DNA from 4 places in the Priestia sp. SB1 genome. Region 4 is predicted to be linked to each of the others. Evidence: riboswitches for the same ligand, from Rfam matches in the RefSeq annotation. Region 4 holds a riboswitch; each other region holds the start of a gene.
The links. A riboswitch is a leader RNA that binds a small molecule or an ion and turns the genes downstream of it on or off. The one in region 4 is predicted to bind S-adenosylmethionine.
Positions count from the first base shown of each region.

Region 1: it holds a riboswitch for S-adenosylmethionine, as region 4 does, so the genes downstream of both, WKH56_RS17540 (Na+/H+ antiporter NhaC family protein) here and WKH56_RS24625 (methionine ABC transporter ATP-binding protein) in region 4, are expected to answer to the same signal.
Region 2: it holds a riboswitch for S-adenosylmethionine, as region 4 does, so the genes downstream of both, metK (methionine adenosyltransferase) here and WKH56_RS24625 (methionine ABC transporter ATP-binding protein) in region 4, are expected to answer to the same signal.
Region 3: it holds a riboswitch for S-adenosylmethionine, as region 4 does, so the genes downstream of both, WKH56_RS00490 (hypothetical protein) here and WKH56_RS24625 (methionine ABC transporter ATP-binding protein) in region 4, are expected to answer to the same signal.

Region 1 covers NZ_JBBJSS010000004.1:465,877-470,799, forward strand. The annotation lists gene splB (spore photoproduct lyase) at 3-1,031, opposite strand; gene WKH56_RS17525 (transcriptional regulator SplA domain-containing protein) at 1,144-1,392, opposite strand; gene WKH56_RS17530 (LacI family DNA-binding transcriptional regulator) at 1,478-2,437, opposite strand; gene WKH56_RS17535 (hypothetical protein) at 2,562-2,690, shown strand; gene WKH56_RS17540 (Na+/H+ antiporter NhaC family protein) at 2,730-4,040, opposite strand; SAM riboswitch class I at 4,126-4,232, opposite strand; gene WKH56_RS17545 (ABC transporter permease) at 4,334-4,923, opposite strand, start outside.
Region 2 covers NZ_JBBJSS010000001.1:977,709-982,631, reverse strand. The annotation lists gene WKH56_RS05050 (alpha/beta hydrolase family protein) at 1-532, shown strand, start outside; gene WKH56_RS05045 (DUF2584 domain-containing protein) at 587-829, shown strand; gene pckA (phosphoenolpyruvate carboxykinase (ATP)) at 864-2,453, opposite strand; SAM riboswitch class I at 2,827-2,944, shown strand; gene metK (methionine adenosyltransferase) at 3,077-4,279, shown strand; gene WKH56_RS05030 (glycosyltransferase family 4 protein) at 4,313-4,923, opposite strand, start outside.
Region 3 covers NZ_JBBJSS010000001.1:94,955-99,877, forward strand. The annotation lists gene alaP (alanine permease AlaP) at 1-1,160, opposite strand, end outside; gene WKH56_RS00485 (DUF1540 domain-containing protein) at 1,477-1,635, opposite strand; gene WKH56_RS00490 (hypothetical protein) at 1,736-2,074, opposite strand; SAM riboswitch class I at 2,144-2,245, opposite strand; gene WKH56_RS00495 (hypothetical protein) at 2,367-2,663, shown strand; gene WKH56_RS00500 (GNAT family N-acetyltransferase) at 2,676-3,122, opposite strand; gene WKH56_RS00505 (hypothetical protein) at 3,204-3,644, opposite strand; gene WKH56_RS00510 (glycosyltransferase family 2 protein) at 3,752-4,741, opposite strand; gene WKH56_RS00515 (DUF6044 family protein) at 4,754-4,923, opposite strand, start outside.
Region 4 covers NZ_JBBJSS010000007.1:63,716-68,638, forward strand. The annotation lists gene sufC (Fe-S cluster assembly ATPase SufC) at 1-602, opposite strand, end outside; gene WKH56_RS24610 (carboxymuconolactone decarboxylase family protein) at 841-1,206, opposite strand; gene WKH56_RS24615 (MetQ/NlpA family ABC transporter substrate-binding protein) at 1,328-2,164, opposite strand; gene WKH56_RS24620 (methionine ABC transporter permease) at 2,182-2,850, opposite strand; gene WKH56_RS24625 (methionine ABC transporter ATP-binding protein) at 2,843-3,868, opposite strand; SAM riboswitch class I at 4,000-4,107, opposite strand; gene WKH56_RS24630 (thioredoxin family protein) at 4,288-4,587, opposite strand; gene WKH56_RS24635 (toprim domain-containing protein) at 4,602-4,923, opposite strand, start outside.

The DNA.
Region 1 (4,923 bases), on a different contig from region 4:
AATTACGTAAAATACTCGATTTTCGCATTTGGAAAATACTGATCAATGTAATATTCCAACGTCTCTCTTAATTCTTGTTCTTCATCTTTTGCGTATACATACTTTCCAATCCCGTAACGCCCCCATTTGTAGCGGCGCTCTTCTTCATTCATCTCAAGCTTTGTTTTCGGATAGTTTTTCTCAATCACCCGTTTGGCCGGCTTGGTGAAGCGATGCTGAATCATTTCAAACGTAATATCATCTCTTGACTCTTCAGGTATAGAAGCATCAAGCTTTTCAAACAGCTGACGGTATCCCTCTTGCCAACCTTCATGAATGTAAATAGGCGCCACAATAAAGCCAAGTGGATATCCGGCTTTTGCAACTTTATTAGCAGCTTCAATCCGATAATCAAGAGGAGATGTACCAGGTTCAAAGTTTTTTATAACATAATCTGCGTTTATGCTAAAGCGAAAGCGCGTGCGACCATTATGTTTAGCATCCAATAAATGATCCACGTGATGAAACTTAGTCACAAAGCGCAGTTGACCTAGTTCACTTTCCCCAAAATATTCAATCGCGCGCTTTAATGAATGTGTTAAATGATCAATTCCTACGATATCAGATGTACAAGCCGCTTCAAATCGCGTTATTTGAGGGGCTCTTTCCTGCATATATTGCTCTGCTTGACCTAATATTTCTTCCACATTCACGTACGTGCGAATATATGGTTTGCTTCCCATTGTTGTCTGCAAATAACAATAGTGACAGTGCCCCATACACCCTGTTGCAAAAGGTATTGCATATTCAGCTGACGGTTTAGATGTATCAAATTTCAAGGTTTTACGCACACCAACTACTAAAGTGGACTTGGCATTGCGGTATTTTTGCAAATCATTTTTTCCCGGTATATTACGCACTTGATTATGAGAAGTTGTTTGACGAATCTCAATTCCCATCTTCTCAAATTTTTCTTTTAATTGAACACCAAGCGGGTACTCCATTGCCCCTGGCTCAATGTATACTAATTGAGGTACAAAAGGTTTTATCATCATGTACACTTCCTTTTTTCTAATACTAATAGCGTTTGAAAAATAAAAAGACTCTATCCATGGTAATTATTTTCCACATCAAAAAAGACTCTCTATTTAAGAGAGCCTTTCGTCAATCATATTGTTCATAATCAAATATCTTGTTATACATGTTCTCTGCTTCTTCATACGTTGAATACACAGCATCATCTTCAGCTAACAAATGATAAGACTCATGCAGAAACAGCGCTTTTTCACCTTTATTTTCAGGATGTTCAACAATTTCAGCTTGATTAATATTGGCAACGTTTGCCGTATGAGGATTTCGGTAAATAACAAATACTTGATCTCCTACTTGATATTCTTTTTTCTCCACAATCATCATCCTTTTCTTCTTTCTTTACTCGTATGATGTCCGCTTTTATTCATTTTATCCGATAAAAACACGTGGTGAGATCATCAAGAATTTATACGCTTTTACGCTCAATAAACCGAAAAGGAAGCTCAATTTTTTGAGGATCCTTGCTCCTGACTAGTTTAAAAAGCGTTTCGCCCATTTCTTTGAGAGGAAGTTCGATCGTTGTGATTTGTAAATAAGAAGAAAGCGGATGATTATCAAAACCAATAATAGCTAAATTGCCTGGAACTGATATACCCGCTTGTTCGCACTGAGCTTTTATACCAATAGCGACTTGATCGTTTGTTACTAAAAGCGCCTGAGGCCGATTTTTCATCTGCACCAATTTTTTTACCACTTTTTCACCATCTGTCACGTTCAAACAGCCTTGAAACACCCATTCCGGATGATAAGGCTCATTTATTCTTTCTACATATTCTTTGTATGCTTGCTGCCTCTGTTGACTATTTGTACCCGTCATTCTTCCAATACAGTAGCCAATATCCGTATATCCTTTTTCTTTTAAATACATGAGCGCTTTCTTAAAAGCTGCATAATGATCAACGTATACGGAGCGAATAGAACGATTTTGTACGTTTTCGCACACGGCTATCGGCCCGTACTGCTGATAGCATTCAATCGTGCTCCAGCTGCTTGCTCTAGAACAAATAATCACTCCATCAACCTGCTTTGTTTTTAGCATATGAAGCGCTTCTTCTTCTTTTTTTACATCATAGTTCGTCTGACAAATAACAAGCTGATACTGCTTTTCTAACGCTTGAGAGGCCACTCCTTCTAAAAGCAGACTGAAATAAGGATGATTAATAAAAGGCAAGACGACGGCAATCATATTTGTTTTCCCTTTTGATAAGTGAACGGCATTAATGTTTTGTTCGTAATTAAGTTCTTGAATTAATTCTTCTACCAGACGGCGCTTTTCTTCTTTTACATACGGATGATGATTTAAAACCCGTGACACGGTCGAAACAGATACACCAGCTTTTTTTGCGATATCTCGGATATTTGTCATGTTTTCACCTTTTTCTCTTGCGCTGAAACGCGTTTCATACTTTATTCTCATTATAAAGTGAAAAAGCAATAAGCTAAACCCGTTACAATCATGTTTTTATTCACTTATATAAGGAGGTCATATCATGGGTATTTTATTATTCATTTTATTATGCGGAATTGAAATCGGAGGAGCGGCTTATGCACTTAAACAAAATGAGACACTTTGGAAGGAGCTAGATGAAAAAAAGCAGACTGATTTTTTCAAACAGTAAAAAACCCTTAAAAAGAATGTTCTTTTTAAGGGTTTGATATTACGCAGCTTCTTTAGATGATTTTGATTTTTTATTTAAACGAGGAAAGCCAATTACAATTGCAATGATACCGCAAACCGCTGTTAACATTGGATAGAATGTAAATGGAATAACCTCAATCGGTGAAACTTTAGCAAATCCTGCTGCTAGAAGCATTTGTGCACCGTAAGGGATAAGCCCTTGAACGCTGCATGAAAACAAGTCGAGCAGACTGGCTGATTTACGATTGTCAATTGAATACTTATCAGAGATTTCTTTCGCTAACGGACCTGCTGTAATAATTGAAATCGTGTTATTAGCCGTGGCTAAATTGGTTAAACTTACTAATCCCGCGATACTGAATTCTCCGCCTTTTTTTGTTTGAATGCGTCGTGTTAATAGGTTCAATAAGAACTGAATACCGCCGTTATAGCGAATGAGTTCAACCATTCCGCCAATTAAAAGAGATAAAATAATTAATTCCGACATTCCGCCAATACCTTCTGTCACAGTTTTAGCAAGAGAAGAAAGCGTGTAGCTTCCGTCAGCTAATCCAATTACGCCGGCTAATACAATTCCTCCGGTTAAAATGCTTAATACGTTTGCACCAAATATGGCAGCAACGAGTACGCCGACATAAGGCAAGATTTTAAACCAGCTAAAATCTTTAATTTCTACTGATGACGTATTGCCTAGCGTCATTACAAGTAATAAAATCACTGTAACAATCGCTGCAGGAAGGACAATGAAAAAGTTTACTTTTAATTTATCTGACATATTTGTTTTTTGCGTACGAACTGCCGCAATGGTCGTATCAGAGATTACGGATAAATTATCTCCAAACATTGCACCACCAACAACAGCAGCAATTGCCAATGTAATGGATACATGCGCCTGCTCACTGATTCCTACAGCGATAGGCCCTAACGCAGCGATCGTTCCCATTGACGTTCCCATCGAAATTGAAATGAATGCGCCAATAACAAAGATTCCGACTACCACTAAGCTTTGCGGAAGCACAGACAGAGCTAAGTTTACCGTTGAATCAACAGCTCCCATGCCTTTAGCGACTTCTGAAAAAGCACCTGCTAAAATAAAAATAAGTACCATAATAATGATATCAGGATGCCCTGCTCCTTTAGCAAAGCGTTCCACTTTTACATTAAGTGAATCTTTGCGGTTCATAGCCAGCGCCACAATGGCTGCAATGATAATAGCTACTAATACAGGCAGCTTATAAAAATCTCCCGTTATAATTCCTGATCCGACAAACAGGACTAAAAAGACGCCCAGCGGTAACAGCGCCCAGCCGTTTCCTTTTTGTTGTTCCATTCTTAACACCTCTTGTTTACGTAATAAAAAAAGACCTCTTCTTATTGATAAGAAGAGGTCTCTTATTTGTATCATAAGATTACCCTTCTCATCTTCCAAACGAAACATCGTCTGCTGGATTTGGCACCGCACTGCGTACAGCCAGTTGCCGAGACATCGTAGGGCCAGTCCCTCCGTCTCTCTTGATAAGAAGTTTGTAGTTGTTTTAAAAATAGTCTTTCACTACTGTAATCTCTTTTTATTTAATTGTCAAATGCTATTTTAGAAAAATATATAGTGTGAAAATTCTCACATCAATTAGCTACGTCACGTTTTAAAAACGCCACCCATGCTACGCCCATAAAGAAGACAAAGTGTGCAACTAAGATGAAGATTGAAAATGGAATTGTCATTCCGTCAAACATCGTCTTCATTCCGTCCATATACTGCACAAAGTTTGTGTTGGCGAACAGTAAAAATTTCCCCCACCATAGACCAAACTGTGATACTATCCCAGTTACTGCTTTCGCCCCAATACTTACGACAATAGCTAGACTTGAAGCAAGCGCGCTGTTTCTAAATAAAGACGACAGCATGAATGCGAACGTCATCATCATAAACGTTTCCATATACGCGCTGTCATACGTAAGCGTAATGTTTTTAAGCAGCTGCGCATCTCCTTCTAGACTGGCAAATCCAAAGAACAATGCTCCCCATACAAACGAAAAAAGCAAATAGCTCAGCAAATAATACAAGCTAATTAAAATGAGCGTTATGTACTTGGACGTTAAAATCGTTGAACGTCTAGCAGGGCGAATTAAAAGAAGCTTAATGGTACCCGCTTCAAACTCTTTTGCAACCATTGATCCTCCAACAGCAAGCGCGAAAAATTGAACGAGGATCA
Region 2 (4,923 bases), on a different contig from region 4:
AAATCAAGGAGGCGAAGGAAACGAAGATTTTGCAGGAGATGATCGTTACGATGCTTTTGCTGCTTACGATTTACTGAAACAGCTCCCTAACGTCCACCATGACCGCATTCATATTTTTGGGTTTTCACGAGGGGGAGTGATGGCTTTACTCACAGCCATTGAAAAAAAAGACAGCCGTTCTCTTGTGCTGTGGGGAGGCGTCACGGATATGGTGCTGACATATGAAGAAAGAGAAGATTTAAGAAGAATGATGAAGCGGGTGATTGGAGGAACTCCTTCTAAATATCCTGAAAGATACGAATGGAGGACACCTTTGCATCGTGCTCATCTCGTCGAGCCGCCGGTCTTGCTTATTCATGGTTTAGAAGATAAAAACGTCTCAATTGATCATTCCTATCAGCTCGAATCTAAACTAAAGAAGTCCAATAAAAAAGTTACCAGCTGGTATTTTGAAAACTTTCCACATGCTTTTCCACCAAAAGAAAACCGAGAAACGGTAAAGAAGTTAACGAAGTGGATGAAAGCGCAATAAAAGATATGCTACGATAGAAAAAACAAGTAGAATAACAGTGAGGAGTGAGAGAAAATGGGGATGCCGCTAGAATTAAATACAATGATTGTGACAAAAGGCAACGAAAAGCGTGTAACAGATAACATTTTTCAAGTTGAGAAAAAAGGATATCGTTTGTATCCGTTAGATATTCCATTAAACATTCACAAAACGAAAAATGGAGAATGTATTGGAACTGCTGTTGTGCGTAAGGTAGAAATGGAGCAGGAAAAAACCATTGTCACATATGAACTGACAAAATTACATTCGACTAACTAAAAAACCGATCGTCTATAAGACGATCGGTTTTTTATTAGACTCTAGGTCCGCCTAATGTTGAAATGTCCGATGCTACATCATTAAAACGCTTGAAGTTCGCTTTGAATTTAGCGGCAAGTTCAGTTGCTTTTTGGTTATAAGCTGTTGCATCGTTCCATGCTTTAGAAGGCTGAAGCACTTCATCAGGAACTCCCGGAACATGAGTTGGAATCGATAAACCAAAAATAGCATCTGTTACTGTTTCGGTATTAGCTAGTTCTCCTTCAAGAGCTGCTTGAACCATAGCTCGAGTGTAACTTAACTTCATTCGTTCACCCACGCCGTATTCACCGCCGGTCCATCCAGTGTTTACAAGGTAGACATTTACGTTATGTTCATCGATTTTCTTTCCTAGCATTTCTGCATAAGTTGTTGGAGCAAGAGGTAAGAAAGGCTCACCAAAGCATGTAGAGAAAGTAGCCTGTGGCGATGTTACGCCGCGCTCTGTTCCAGCTAATTTACTAGTGTATCCGCTCAGAAAATGGTACATCGCTTGTTCTTTTGTAAGCTTGCTGATTGGAGGTAAGACGCCGAAGGCATCAGCAGTTAAAAAGACAATAGCTGTAGGGTGCCCAGCAACGCTTGGCAATACCGTATTATCAATAGAGTCAATTGAATAAGCGGCACGAGTATTCTCTGTTAAACTATTATCATTGTAATCTGCTACTTTTGTATTTTGATTCAACACTACATTTTCCAGTACTGCGCCGAAGCGAATTGCATTAAAAATTTGCGGTTCTTTTTCTTCGGAAAGCTGAATGCACTTCGCGTAGCAGCCTCCTTCAATATTAAATACACCAGAGCTTGACCAACCGTGCTCGTCATCTCCGATTAAACGACGGTTTGCATCAGCAGAAAGCGTTGTTTTACCCGTTCCAGATAAACCAAAGAATAATGCAACGTCACCTTCTTCTCCTACGTTAGCAGAACAGTGCATGGATAGAATATTGTTTTGAGGAAGCAAGAAGTTCATCACTGAAAAAATAGATTTTTTCATTTCACCAGCGTATTCAGTTCCTCCAATTAGCACAATGCGTCGCTCTAATGAAAGAATAATGAAGGTTTCAGAATTCGTCCCGTCTGTTTCAGGATCAGCTTTGAACGTTGGAGCTGCTACAATTGTAAACGGCTTCACATCATCATTTGTTTTTTGTTCAGCTGAAGGGCGAATGAATAACTGCTGAGCGAATAGGTTGTGCCATGCAAATTCATTAACTACTTGAATTGGTAACTGATACTTTTTATCAGCTCCAGCATATCCATTAAAAACAAAAAGTTCATCCTGTTTCTTTAAGTGGGTTAAGACTTTTTTGTATAGCGCATCGAATCGCTGAGCAGAAATTGGCTGATTGACGGGTCCCCATTCAACCGTTTTTGAAGATACAGCATCGCTTACAATAAATTTATCCAAAGGAGAGCGACCTGTATATTTTCCGGTTTCGACTGACACAGCACCTGTAGAAGTCAGCGTTCCTTCGCGTCGAGCTAGAATTTTTTCAACAAGTTGTGGAACAGATAATTGGTGTTTTGTTGTTTTTAATTGAAGCAAACCATTTAATTCGATAGACATATCAACAGTACTCATGTGCACTACCTTCCTTTTTAGCTATTATTTATTCATTAATGTTTGAAATTTATAATTAGTATAACACATTTATTTAATTATTCTATACTATTTAACTAAAAATGTTTGTGTATTATAAAAAAATGTACGTTATACCTATTTTAGACACATGTATATGTGCTAGAAGCGAAAAAAGTGAAGCTATTTCAAGTGAAAGCCTTTTTTTGGTCTGTCTTGTTAACCAAACTTCGTGATCATTCTTAATAAGGTATACTATTTTTAAATTTGAGTATGTTACATTAAAACAGATTCAAACATAAAGAGATGATTTCCATTTGAATGTTGTTGACAGTGAAGCGCTTTTTCATGTATTATATGTCCTTGAACGGATACTCTCTTATCCCGAGCTGGTGGAGGGACAGGCCCTGTGAAACCCAGCAACCATCGTCATTTTTTTGTGTAGACGATAAGGTGCTAACCTGATGCAAGGGCACAACCTTGATCGATAAGAGTGAAAGGCTTATGTAGAATTTGATACCTTTCCTCGATACAAGGAAAGGTTTTTTTATATTTTTTAACGTGTAATGAAAATAAGGGAATGAGTACCGTATCACAATGTATCGTATTTATAAGGAGGAAAACTGATGTCAACACAACGTCGTCTGTTCACGTCAGAATCTGTTACAGAGGGACATCCCGATAAAATTTGTGACCAAATTTCTGACTCAATTCTTGATGCTATCCTAGCAAAGGATCCAAATGCTCGTGTTGCTTGTGAAACAAGCGTAACAACTGGTTTAGTTTTAGTAAGCGGTGAAATTACAACTTCTACTTACGTGGATATTCCTAAAACAGTTCGTGAAACAATTAAAGGAATTGGCTATACTCGTGCAAAATACGGATTTGATGCTGAAACTTGTGCAGTATTAACATCTATCGACGAGCAGTCAGCTGATATCGCTGCTGGTGTAGACCAAGCGTTAGAAGCACGTGAAGGTCAAATGTCCGATGAAGAAATCGAAGCAATCGGAGCTGGAGACCAAGGGTTAATGTTTGGTTATGCATGTAACGAAACAAAAGAATTAATGCCTCTTCCAATTTCATTAGCTCATAAACTTGCTCGCCGTCTAACAGAAGTACGTAAAGAAGAAATTCTTCCTTACCTTCGCCCGGATGGTAAAACACAAGTAACAGTTGAATATGATGAAAACAACAAACCTGTTCGCATCGATACAATTGTTATTTCAACTCAGCATCACCCAGAAGTAACGTTAGAGCAAATTCAACGTAACTTAAAAGAATATGTAATTAATCCAGTTGTTCCAAATGAGTTAATTGATGAAAATACAAAGTATTTCATTAACCCAACAGGACGTTTCGTAATCGGCGGCCCTCAAGGAGATGCTGGTTTAACTGGTCGTAAAATTATCGTTGATACTTACGGCGGATATGCTCGTCACGGCGGCGGTGCATTCTCTGGTAAGGACGCAACAAAAGTAGACCGTTCAGCAGCTTATGCAGCTCGTTATGTTGCGAAAAACATTGTAGCAGCTGATCTTGCTGATAAATGTGAAGTACAACTAGCATATGCAATTGGTGTTGCACAGCCAGTATCTATTTCAATTGATACATTCGGTACAGGAAAAGTTTCTGAAGAAGTACTAGTAGATGTAGTACGCAAAAACTTTGACCTACGTCCAGCAGGCATCATTAAAATGCTTGATTTACGTCGCCCAATTTATAAGCAAACAGCAGCTTACGGTCACTTTGGTCGTACAGATGTGGAGCTTCCTTGGGAGTTCACAGACAAAGCTGAAGCATTAAAAACTCAAGCTTTAGCTAAATAATAAAAAAAATCTCCGTGAAAACGGAGATTTTTTTTATGCCCATTGAATACCTTCAGCAGATTTTTCTACGACATCTTCATATTCTGAAAGCAAATGCTGAAAAATGGCGTCCCATGATTGAGTAAGAGCATAGTGTCTCGCTGCATGGCCAAAGTGAAGCCGCTGGTGCAAATCATCAAGTAAACCTGTAATAGCCGAACTGAATTCTTCTAAGGAGTGAGGTTTGCAAAGGTAGCCGTTTCGCCCGTGCTGAACCATCTGTTTAACTCCTCCTGCATTTGCTGCCACCACGGGAGTTCCAGAAGCAAGAGACTCCAGTACGACATTTCCGAACGTTTCTGTTTCTGAAGGGAAAACAAACAAATCAGATGAAGAATAGATATGAGCAAGTTGCTTACCTTCAAGAAAGCCTGTAAATGTCATATGCTCAGATGCTTGCTGTTGCATTTGTTCTTTTAAGGGACCATCTCCCACAATAAGCCAGTGAACTTGGTGGCGGATATGATCAGGTAAAGATCGGGCAATTTTTAGTAAAAAATCAGCGTTCTTTTCTTTAGCTAACCTTCCTACATACGTTAAGATGTAGGGTTTTTTTATATTATATTTAATACGAATATCAAAGCGGTCATAGTGGGGATGGAACA
Region 3 (4,923 bases), on a different contig from region 4:
TTGCGATACTTAATTTGAGAAAGCAAAATAATTCCCCATGTCCAAATCGCACCGAATGTTGCAATGCTTGTTACCCACGTAAATACTTTGGCAGGCACAATGTAGTTTAACGCTACTCCGACTAATAACGCACCCGCTGATGCTAAAACAGCTTTTCCAGGTACGCCGCCTTTTGTCAGCTGACCGTATCCTTTTGGAGCTTCTCCGTGCTCTGCTAAGTTAAACAGCATACGGCCTGTACTAAAAATACCGCTGTTACAAGAAGAAAGAGCTGCTGTTAGCACCACAAAGTTAATAATGCCTGCCGCTGCTGGAATCCCGATTTTTTCAAATGTTAATACAAACGGGCTTCCCTGTGAACCAATTTCTTGCCAAGGATAAATTGACATAATGACAAATAATGCACCAACGTAGAAAATAAGAATACGCCAAAAGACCGAATCAATCGCTCTTGCTAGAGATTTTTCTGGATTTTTCACTTCTCCCGCGGTAACGCCGATCATTTCAATTCCTAAATATGCAAACATAACCATTTGCAGCGACAGTAAAATACCTTTGAATCCGTTCGGGAACAGCCCGCCGTTGTCCCATAAGTTTTTAATACCCGTCGCAACGCCGCCGTTCCCGATTCCAAACACAATCATTAATAATCCAACGGCAATCATTAACACAATCGCTAAAATTTTAATAAGTGCAAACCAAAATTCCAGTTCACCATATGCCTTAACAGCTAAGAAGTTAACTGTTGTCATGATGACAAGCGCCGATAACGCCCAAATCCAGTTTGGTACATCCGGATACCAATATCCCATATAAATACCAACGGCTGTAATTTCAGCCATACATGTTACAACCCATAAAAACCAGTAGTTCCAACCTGTTAGATAACCAGCAAGGGGCCCTAAATAGTCGCGCGCGTACTTGCTGAATGAACCTGCAACAGGTTTTTGAATCGCCATTTCTCCAAGTGCTCTCATAATAAAAAACATAATCATTCCGCTAAATCCGTACGCCAATAATATTCCCGGCCCTGCTAATTTAATAGCAGATGCAGATCCAAGAAACAGCCCTACCCCTATGGCTGCTCCTAAGGACATCAGCGTCACATGTCTTTCTTCTAACCCGCGTTTCAATTCTTTCCCCTGAGTTTTCCCCTGCATAAACGTCTCCCCTTTTTCCAATCTGTCAAAACGAGATGAATACAGCTTTTTGTTAGCGCTTTCATATAAATTTATGCTAAAAGTCAGCTAGGCTGTATATTTGTATTCTATCACCTTTCTCTCCCTTTTCTTTTGTCGAAAAACAAAAAAATTATCGTATCATTTTGTTTAAACGCACAATTAGACGTAGACACTGCTTTTTTACTATGTATTTATTATCGCACCTAAGTAATAGTATTTTTTAAAAAAATAGAAAAACGCCGACTCAACTCCGTCAGCGCATCGTTCATTTTATGCTTTTTTATAAAACTAGCATTTATCTCGCGGGTTCAAAAGTTTTACAGCCAGGTTCTTCCGTTTCAGAAACATGGTGACTACTTTCAGGACTCACAACGTAAATGGACTCTGCACTGCATTTATTTCCCGATTTCCAATACATGCACTCATTCACTTCACATAATACACCTTGGGCCACTGTTATCCCTCCTTTTTTTGTCTTATCTATTTACTACCCGAAATAGAACGCTTCTAACATTCACATGCAAAAAAACCGCTTGTTTATCAAGCGGATCCTTTTACTGCGTGTGTTCAACATACTGTTTTTTAGCTAAATATAATTCACGACTCAGCGTGATCCGCCGTTCTCTCAAGTTCCTTAATTTAACTTGAAACTGTTCATTAGTTGGCTCTTCTTGAATTAAGCGATACGTAAAAGAAATATCTTCATTTAACTGTTTAAAATCTTCCCATATTTCTTGAACGAGTGCGGATTGTTTGTCTTCAAATGAACGATTTTGCTTCGTTTTTAGCGCGGCTAAAATTTCCTGCTGCCACGTTTCGTCTTTTAGTTCTTTTGCTAACAAGTATAGATCTAAATAATCATCAACGCTTAGCGCCTGTTGTGTATTTTTCAATGTCATCACCTTTTCTATACGAAATGTTTCTTCCTAAGAAGAGGATTTCATCATAGAAAAAGATTCCTCTTCTTATCTGTCAGAGCTAGGCTATGCTGGAATTAGCACCATTCAATAATTGTGGTTGCTGAGGCTTCAAAGGGCCAGTCCCTCCACCTCTCTAGATAAGAATATTTCGTTTTTAAATTATTTCTGACTATTCTAATATGTTTTATAGGTTACGTCAATAGCTTTTCAATAAAAAGAAAAAAGAAGTAAAATATGGTATGATTTTATAAAGGATGGTGAGCACATGAAACGATATATGTTATCTGCTTTTTTGGGAAGCTTGCTGCTGCTTCTTAGCATTGCTTTTTCATCTACTTTCCACGTTGCAATTGTCAAAACAACCGGAAGCATTGGAGGGATTATTTTAGCAGCGGCGGCTTTAGTTATGAACGCGCTTGAAGATCCTCCCTCCTCAGGTAATACAGGTGCCGGAGCTGTTGAATCACTGGATAAAAGCACCGTTTGGGCTACTTATTTGCTTTTACTTTCATTACCGAACCTCATCGCATGTATAACATCTTATGTTTTATGGACTCGCTGACATTCACCAACATTACGGACGTTTTGCCACCTGTAGGCTCATTGATATTTGTTTATCTACAAATCCAAGTTCACGGTACACATGCTGTGCAAAATTCCCAGCATGAACGCTGAGTCTGATTTCAGGGTATTCTTTGATAGACAATTCATCAATTGCTTTTTGCATTAACGGCTTGGCTAGACCTTGCCCGCGGTATTCTGGTAAAACATATAACTCGTAGATAAAGCCAATTTCTGCTTTTGAAAAGAAGTCGGCAGATGGACCGACAAAAACCCAGCCTGCAAGTTTTTTTTCTTGTCTAGATACTAAATAATAACACCCTTTTTCAAGGGCATTATCAATTAGTTCATTTACGCGTTCAGTTGACGGTTGAAACTGATGCGTTGTTCCTTCAAACAGCGCATCAGCAGATTTCTTCCGAATTTCCTGTATTTCTTCTTCAGTAGCTTTTGCAATCATCACAATCTCTCCTTTCGTGTTCGTTTTCCACATACAGAGATAAATTCCTGCAAAAAAAAGTCTTCGCCTAAGCGAAGACTTTTATTTAAATTCAAAATGTTCTTGATGGTTGCCTTGTTCATCCGTCCAGTTAATCATGATGTCTAAGCCTGCCGCTTTTCCAGGAACAGCAAAATTGGCATAGCGAAAACGCTGACCGCTTTTGCTTAAGTTAGACCTTTCAATAGGAGAAAACAAGCTGTATTTCGCCTTATTTTTTCCTTCGTGCCGAAAAGCTTGGACCTGCACACGCTCTACGTCTTTTCCAATGTTTTCAACGGTTAATCCATATGTATGATAGACGTTATTTTTCCACTTTAGCTGATTATCTCCCGTCATGCTCGCTTTTGTCAGTTCGACCGACCATTGTTCAGATGATTTCTTCATTGGAAGTTTCTCAATCGAAAGAGCGCTGACATGAATGGTTGCAAAAGCAAGCCAAACAAAACAAAAAGTGCTGACTGTATAAAGTAGTCTTTTCATAGATTTTGATCTCCTTAGAAATTTTAGTAGTAGCATCTCCTATTACCTTAAAAATTATGATAAACACTTTAACAAAAAAGCCTCTCCATTCAGGAGAAGCTTCTTAATTAATGCATCAGCAAATCTTTTTGTGTGTCTAACGAGTGTTTTGTATATAAATCTCTTTCAATCGCATATTTAGGACGCTGTTTCACTTCGTTGAAAATCTTGCCAATGTATTCTCCGACAAGACCTATTCCCATTAGCTGCAGGCCGCCTACAAGCCAAATTGATAAAATAAGAGACGTCCAGCCAATTTGCGTATGATCTAAATATTTTTGAATCAGCGCATAAATGCCAAACAAAATACTAAAGAGAAACGAAGCTCCTCCAAGCAGCGTCAGTAAGCGTATAGGTGCTACGCTAAAAGACGTAATCCCGTCAAATGCAAAAGCGAGCATTTTCTTTAGCGGATATTTTGACTCACCCGCCGTCCGTTCTTTGCGGTCATATGTGACTTCCGTGGAGCGAAATCCTACTAATGGTACAAGGCCCCGCAAAAAGACGTTTCCTTCTTTATATTTCATGAGTTCACCAAGAGCACGTTTGCTCATAAGGCGAAAATCAGCGTGATTTTGAACGAGCTGAATTCCTAGCTTGTTCATAAAACGATAAAACCCTACTGCCGTGGTTCGTTTGAAAAATGTATCGGTTTCTCTGCTGTCTCGAACGCCATATACAACTTCATACCCAAGCCAATATTTCTCTACAAAAGTACGAATGACGCTGATATCATCTTGCAAATCCGCGTCAATGGAAATGACGCAGTCAGATTGCTTATGAGCTGCTTCTAGTCCTGCAAGCAAAGCATTTTGATGTCCTACATTTCGCGCTAACTTTAACCCTTTTACAAACAAATTGCTGCAGCTTTCTTTTTCAATAAGCGACCACGTGCTGTCTTTACTTCCATCGTCTACAAATAAAATAGTGCTTTCACTTGATACAAGTCGTTCATTAATCAGTTCTTTTACTACAGTAGTTAATTGAAAAGACGTCTCTGTGAATACTTCTTCTTCGTTGTAGCATGGAACCACGATCGTTAAAATAGGTCTGTTCATGTTATTGCCCCCTTACTTTGCTTCATATACATACACTTTCCAAGCGGACTGTTTATCGTTAAATGCTTTTAAAAAGTGCAAACCGTCGCTTTCAGCATTTTCAATTGGCACAGCTGAAAAAATATAGCGACCGCCCATTTTCTTAAATTGGCTGATATTAAGCTGCAAATGATGGATTTTTT
Region 4 (4,923 bases):
AAGCAACCAAACTCGCTGCCGCGCAGTTCATTAATACCTTTTGATACAACTTTTAACGCATCGATATCTAAACCAGAGTCGATTTCATCTAAAATTGCAATTCCTGGTTGAAGCATCATTAATTGAAGAATTTCGTTACGCTTCTTCTCACCGCCAGAGAAACCTTCGTTTAGGTAACGCTGAGCCATGTCTTGATCCATTTCTAAGAAATCCATGTTTTTGTCTAATTGACGGATGAATTTCATTAGTGAAATTTCTTCGCCTTCTTCACGACGAGCATTAATTGCTGAACGTAGGAAGTCTGCGTTTGTTACCCCGCTGATTTCACTTGGATATTGCATCGCTAGGAATAGACCTGCACGAGCGCGCTCATCTACTTCCATCTCAAGTACATCTTCGCCGTCTAGCGTGATGCTTCCTTGTGTAACCTCGTATTTAGGATGTCCCATGATTGCTGAAGATAATGTTGATTTACCAGTACCGTTTGGTCCCATGATTGCATGGATTTCGCCGCCCTTAACTTCTAAATTAACACCTTTTAAAATTTCTTTACCTTCAATTGCAACATGAAGATCTTTAATTGTTAAAGTTGACCCTGCCATATTAAAACCTCCAGTTATAGACGTATATAGTAAAAAACGATATACCTATATCTTTTTAATTATTCTCATTTTATTCTCATTACAATCTTATAACAAATGAAAACTTATAGCAACCTTTTGACCCAAAAGGTTTTAAACCATTATGTACGTTTTTTAAGACTAAATCCACTCATAAAAAAGTTGCCTTAAAAGACTCGATAGAGCCTTCTAAGACAAGCTTTTTACCCGCTTTATTTACTTAGTGCGTGTGGCTAGTCAGTTCTGAAACACACTCTTGGACAAGCGTAACGGACTGACTCATCGCTGCGCCTCCGCCAAATGCCGCTGATACTCCGCATGCTTCTAAAATCTCTTGCTCAGTTGCACCTTGATCAATGCAGCCTTTTGTATGATAAATCATACAGTACTCGTCTTGAGCTACTACGCTGATTCCTAGCGCGATTAACTGCTTTTCTTTTTTAGAAAGAGAACCTTCTCCAAAACATGCTTCAGTAAACGCATTAAACGTTTTTGTTACTTCCGGCAATTTTTCGCTAAATTTCCCAACACCCATTTTATAATCATGAAGTGCTTGCTCAGTTGAATGACGTGCTTCTTGCTGCATAACGTCAGCTCCCATCATCAGTAAAGTTTTCACGGTTAGTATGCGTGAGAAAAATAAGAGTTATTCGTTTTGATGCATACAAAAAAGCACTTGCCCAGAGTGGGCAAGTGCTTTTCTTCTATTATTTATTTACCGGCAATACTCCGCCTTTGTATTTTTCTTTAATGTAGTCTTGAATTTCTTTAGAGTGAAGAACTTTTACTAAAGCTTTCACTGTATCTTTATTTTCGTCACCTTTGTGAACCGTAATGATGTTTGCATATGGGTTATTTTCTTTGCTTTCCACTGCGATTGGATCTTTTACTGGATCTAAACCAGCATCGATAGCATAGTTAGCATTGATAACAACAGCGTCACCTTCATTGTTTTTGTACATTTGAGGTAACAATCCGCCTTCAACATCGGCTTTAAATTTTAAATTCTTAGGGTTTTCTACAATATCTTTAATTTGTGCGTCTGTTTTCTTTACGCCTGGTTTTAATTTGATCACGCCAGCTTTTTCAAAAATCGATAAAATACGTCCTTGCTCTGCTACTGCATCACGCATAATAACTGTGCCGTTTTTCGGAAGATCTTTTAAGCTTTTGTATTTTTTAGAGTAGATACCAATTGGTTCAATGTGAATGGCACCGGCACTTACGAAATCATACCCTTTTTCACCTTTATGATCTTTTAGCACTGAATTCATATAAGGAACGTGCTGGAAGTAGTTTGCATCAATTTCATTGTTTGCAAGAGCTGTGTTCGGTAAGATGTAATCTTGGAATTTTTTAATCTCTAAATCAATTCCTTGTTTTTCCAAAATAGGTTTTGCTTGTTCTAAAATTTCAGCATGAGGCGTATTAGATGCACCCACGACAATTTTCTTTTCATCTTTTGATCCATTGTTAGATCCACACGCCGCTAATCCTACTACTAGCGCAGATGTTAATGCTAAAGCTGAAAGCCATTTTTTCATAATAAATAATCCTCCCTTTATCTTTTATCAATTTTTGCAGTAATCGCATCTCCAATAAGTTGGATAATAAATACAATAATCAAAATTAAGATCGTAGCGGCTAGCGTTACGTCATTATGACTGCGCTGGAATCCTTCTAAATATGCAAGGTTTCCAAGACCTCCAGCTCCAATCACACCCGCCATTGCCGTATAGCCTACTAACGCAATGGTTGTTACTGTCAAACCGGAAATCAAAGCTGGCAGCGATTCAGGTAACAGCACTTTAAAGATAATAGTGCTTGTTGTGGCTCCCATTGATTTAGCAGCTTCAATAACACCTTTATCAATTTCACGCAGACCAATTTCTACAAGACGCGCATAAAATGGTGCTGCTCCAACAATTAAAGCCGGTAACGCTGCATTAGCGCCTAAAATACTTCCTACCAATGCTTTGGTAAATGGAATCAGTAAAACAATTAAAATAATGAATGGAATGGAACGAAAGATATTTACAACCGCCGACACAATGGCATATAAAGGTTTGTTTTGCCAAAGCTGTCCTTTGGACGTTAAAAATAAAAGCAGGCCCAATAAAATACCTAGAACAAATGTGGCTACAACTGAAATAGCCGTCATATATAGTGTTTCATTTGTCGCTTGAATAAAATCATCTAAAATAACGTTTGGAAATAGTTTCTCAAGCATTTGTCATTACCTCCACTTCTACCTGCTGCTCATGAATGTATGCAATGACTTTTTCAACTTCTGTTAATTCTCCGTCTAAATGAACGAACAGCGTCCCGTATGAACCTGTTTGTGTATGAGAAATCTTTCCTTGCAAAATATTAATCGTTACATCAAACTGTTTTAAAATCGTTGTAATGAGCGGTTGCTCTGCTTTTCCGCCAACAAACGTCAGCTGAATAATTTGCCCGCTTGGATACAGCTCTTTTACTTGTTCAATCGTTTCAAACGTTTCCTCTGGTTCAGAAATCTGTTGAACGAATCGTTTTGTAATCGGCTGCTTAGGTTTTCTGAATACTTCTAGCACTTGTCCTTCTTCTACTACTGCCCCATTTTCCATAACGGCTACTCGATGACAAATTTTACGAATGACGTGCATTTCATGAGTAATCAATACAATGGTTAACCCTAGCTTCTCATTAATATCTACTAACAGATCTAAAATAGAATCTGTCGTTTGAGGATCAAGCGCTGATGTTGCTTCATCACAAAGCAATACTTTTGGATTGTTCGCTAGCGCTCGAGCAATCCCAACACGCTGCTTTTGTCCGCCGCTAAGCTGTGATGGATAAGCATCTTCACGCCCTTCAAGCCCGACTAGCTTAATAAGTTCGTCCACTCGTTTCATTCTTTTTTCTTTTGAAATCCCTGCTATTTCTAACGGAAAGGCAATATTTTCTCGTACCGTACGCGACCACAAGATATTAAAGTGCTGAAATACCATACTAATTTCTTGTCTAGCTTTTCTGAGTTTTCCGCCTTTAATTTTTCCAATATCATTACCTGCTACTTCGACCGTTCCTGTCGTTGGTGTTTCTAATCCGTTTAGCAAGCGAATCAAAGAACTTTTCCCCGCTCCGCTATAACCAATAATTCCGTAAATTTCACCTTGGTTAACGGTTAGATTCACATTATCAACAGCTGTTACTTGACCGCTTTTGGCCTGATAAATTTTTGTAACGTCTGTTAATGTAATCATATTTCTTCACCTTCTTTAATAAAAACTTAATTATGTTAGGTTGCCCTATAGGATGAAAAAGCCGTAAAACAATTTTCCCCATTAAAAAAGCCTCTCTGCGCATGACAGAAAGGCTCGATATTTAATCCTTTCTCTCATCTTTCAAAGCGCATAGCTTTGCAGGAATTGGCACCATTTCAGTTAGTCTGACGGTTGCCGGGTTTCACAGGGCTCAGTCCCTCCACCTCTCTTGATAAGAGTTCGCAACAATTATTTTGTTTTTAGGAAATATTCATTCATTTATGAACATTCATGAGTGTGATTTTAGCATGTGTCAGATAGGCTGTCAACAGATTTTATTCTTGGGATAATATCCCAAGATTTCAACAGCCCCAACGGTTCGCTCTCTTTCCACTTCTTCATTTTAAACAAACGTTTGATTATCGAAGCTCCTCGAGTACGTGCTCGATGGAATGAAACGCGTAGAGTTTTTTTACCATTTCACCATTTTCCACTTCAATCAAACAAGGTACGCTTTCAATAGAAAATAATTCTGCTTTTGAAGGCATATAATTCAAATTGCTCATTCCGATGGTTACATCCGGCAGCATCGCTTCTGCCACGGTTAACATTTTTTTTGCCAGCTGACATGTCCCGCAAAAAGGCGTATGGAAAAAGATAAAGGCTCTTTCTCCTTCTTTTAACTGATCATCCAGCTGTTTTTCGCTCCATTCTTGCATGTTGCTCATTCCTTTTATGTTAAAAATTCTGCATTAACATCGATATTGGCACTCAGCAATACTGTTGCTATGTGATGTCTAGGGGCGGCAGCAACTTCTCGGTACATTTTATCAATATATAGATGCTCTGCTTCCGGAAGCTCTCGTTTAAATTGTTTTCTCAGCTTATTCCCTGAATCATCAGAGTCAACGAGTATGTATACCTCTTTGTTAAACGTACAGTCAATAATTTCATCCAGCTTTGATAAACTAATCGTACCGTTTGTACAAATAATTTCAATTGGTTCTCGAATGATATCTTGAATACGCTTTTTATCTGACTTTCCTTCGACAATA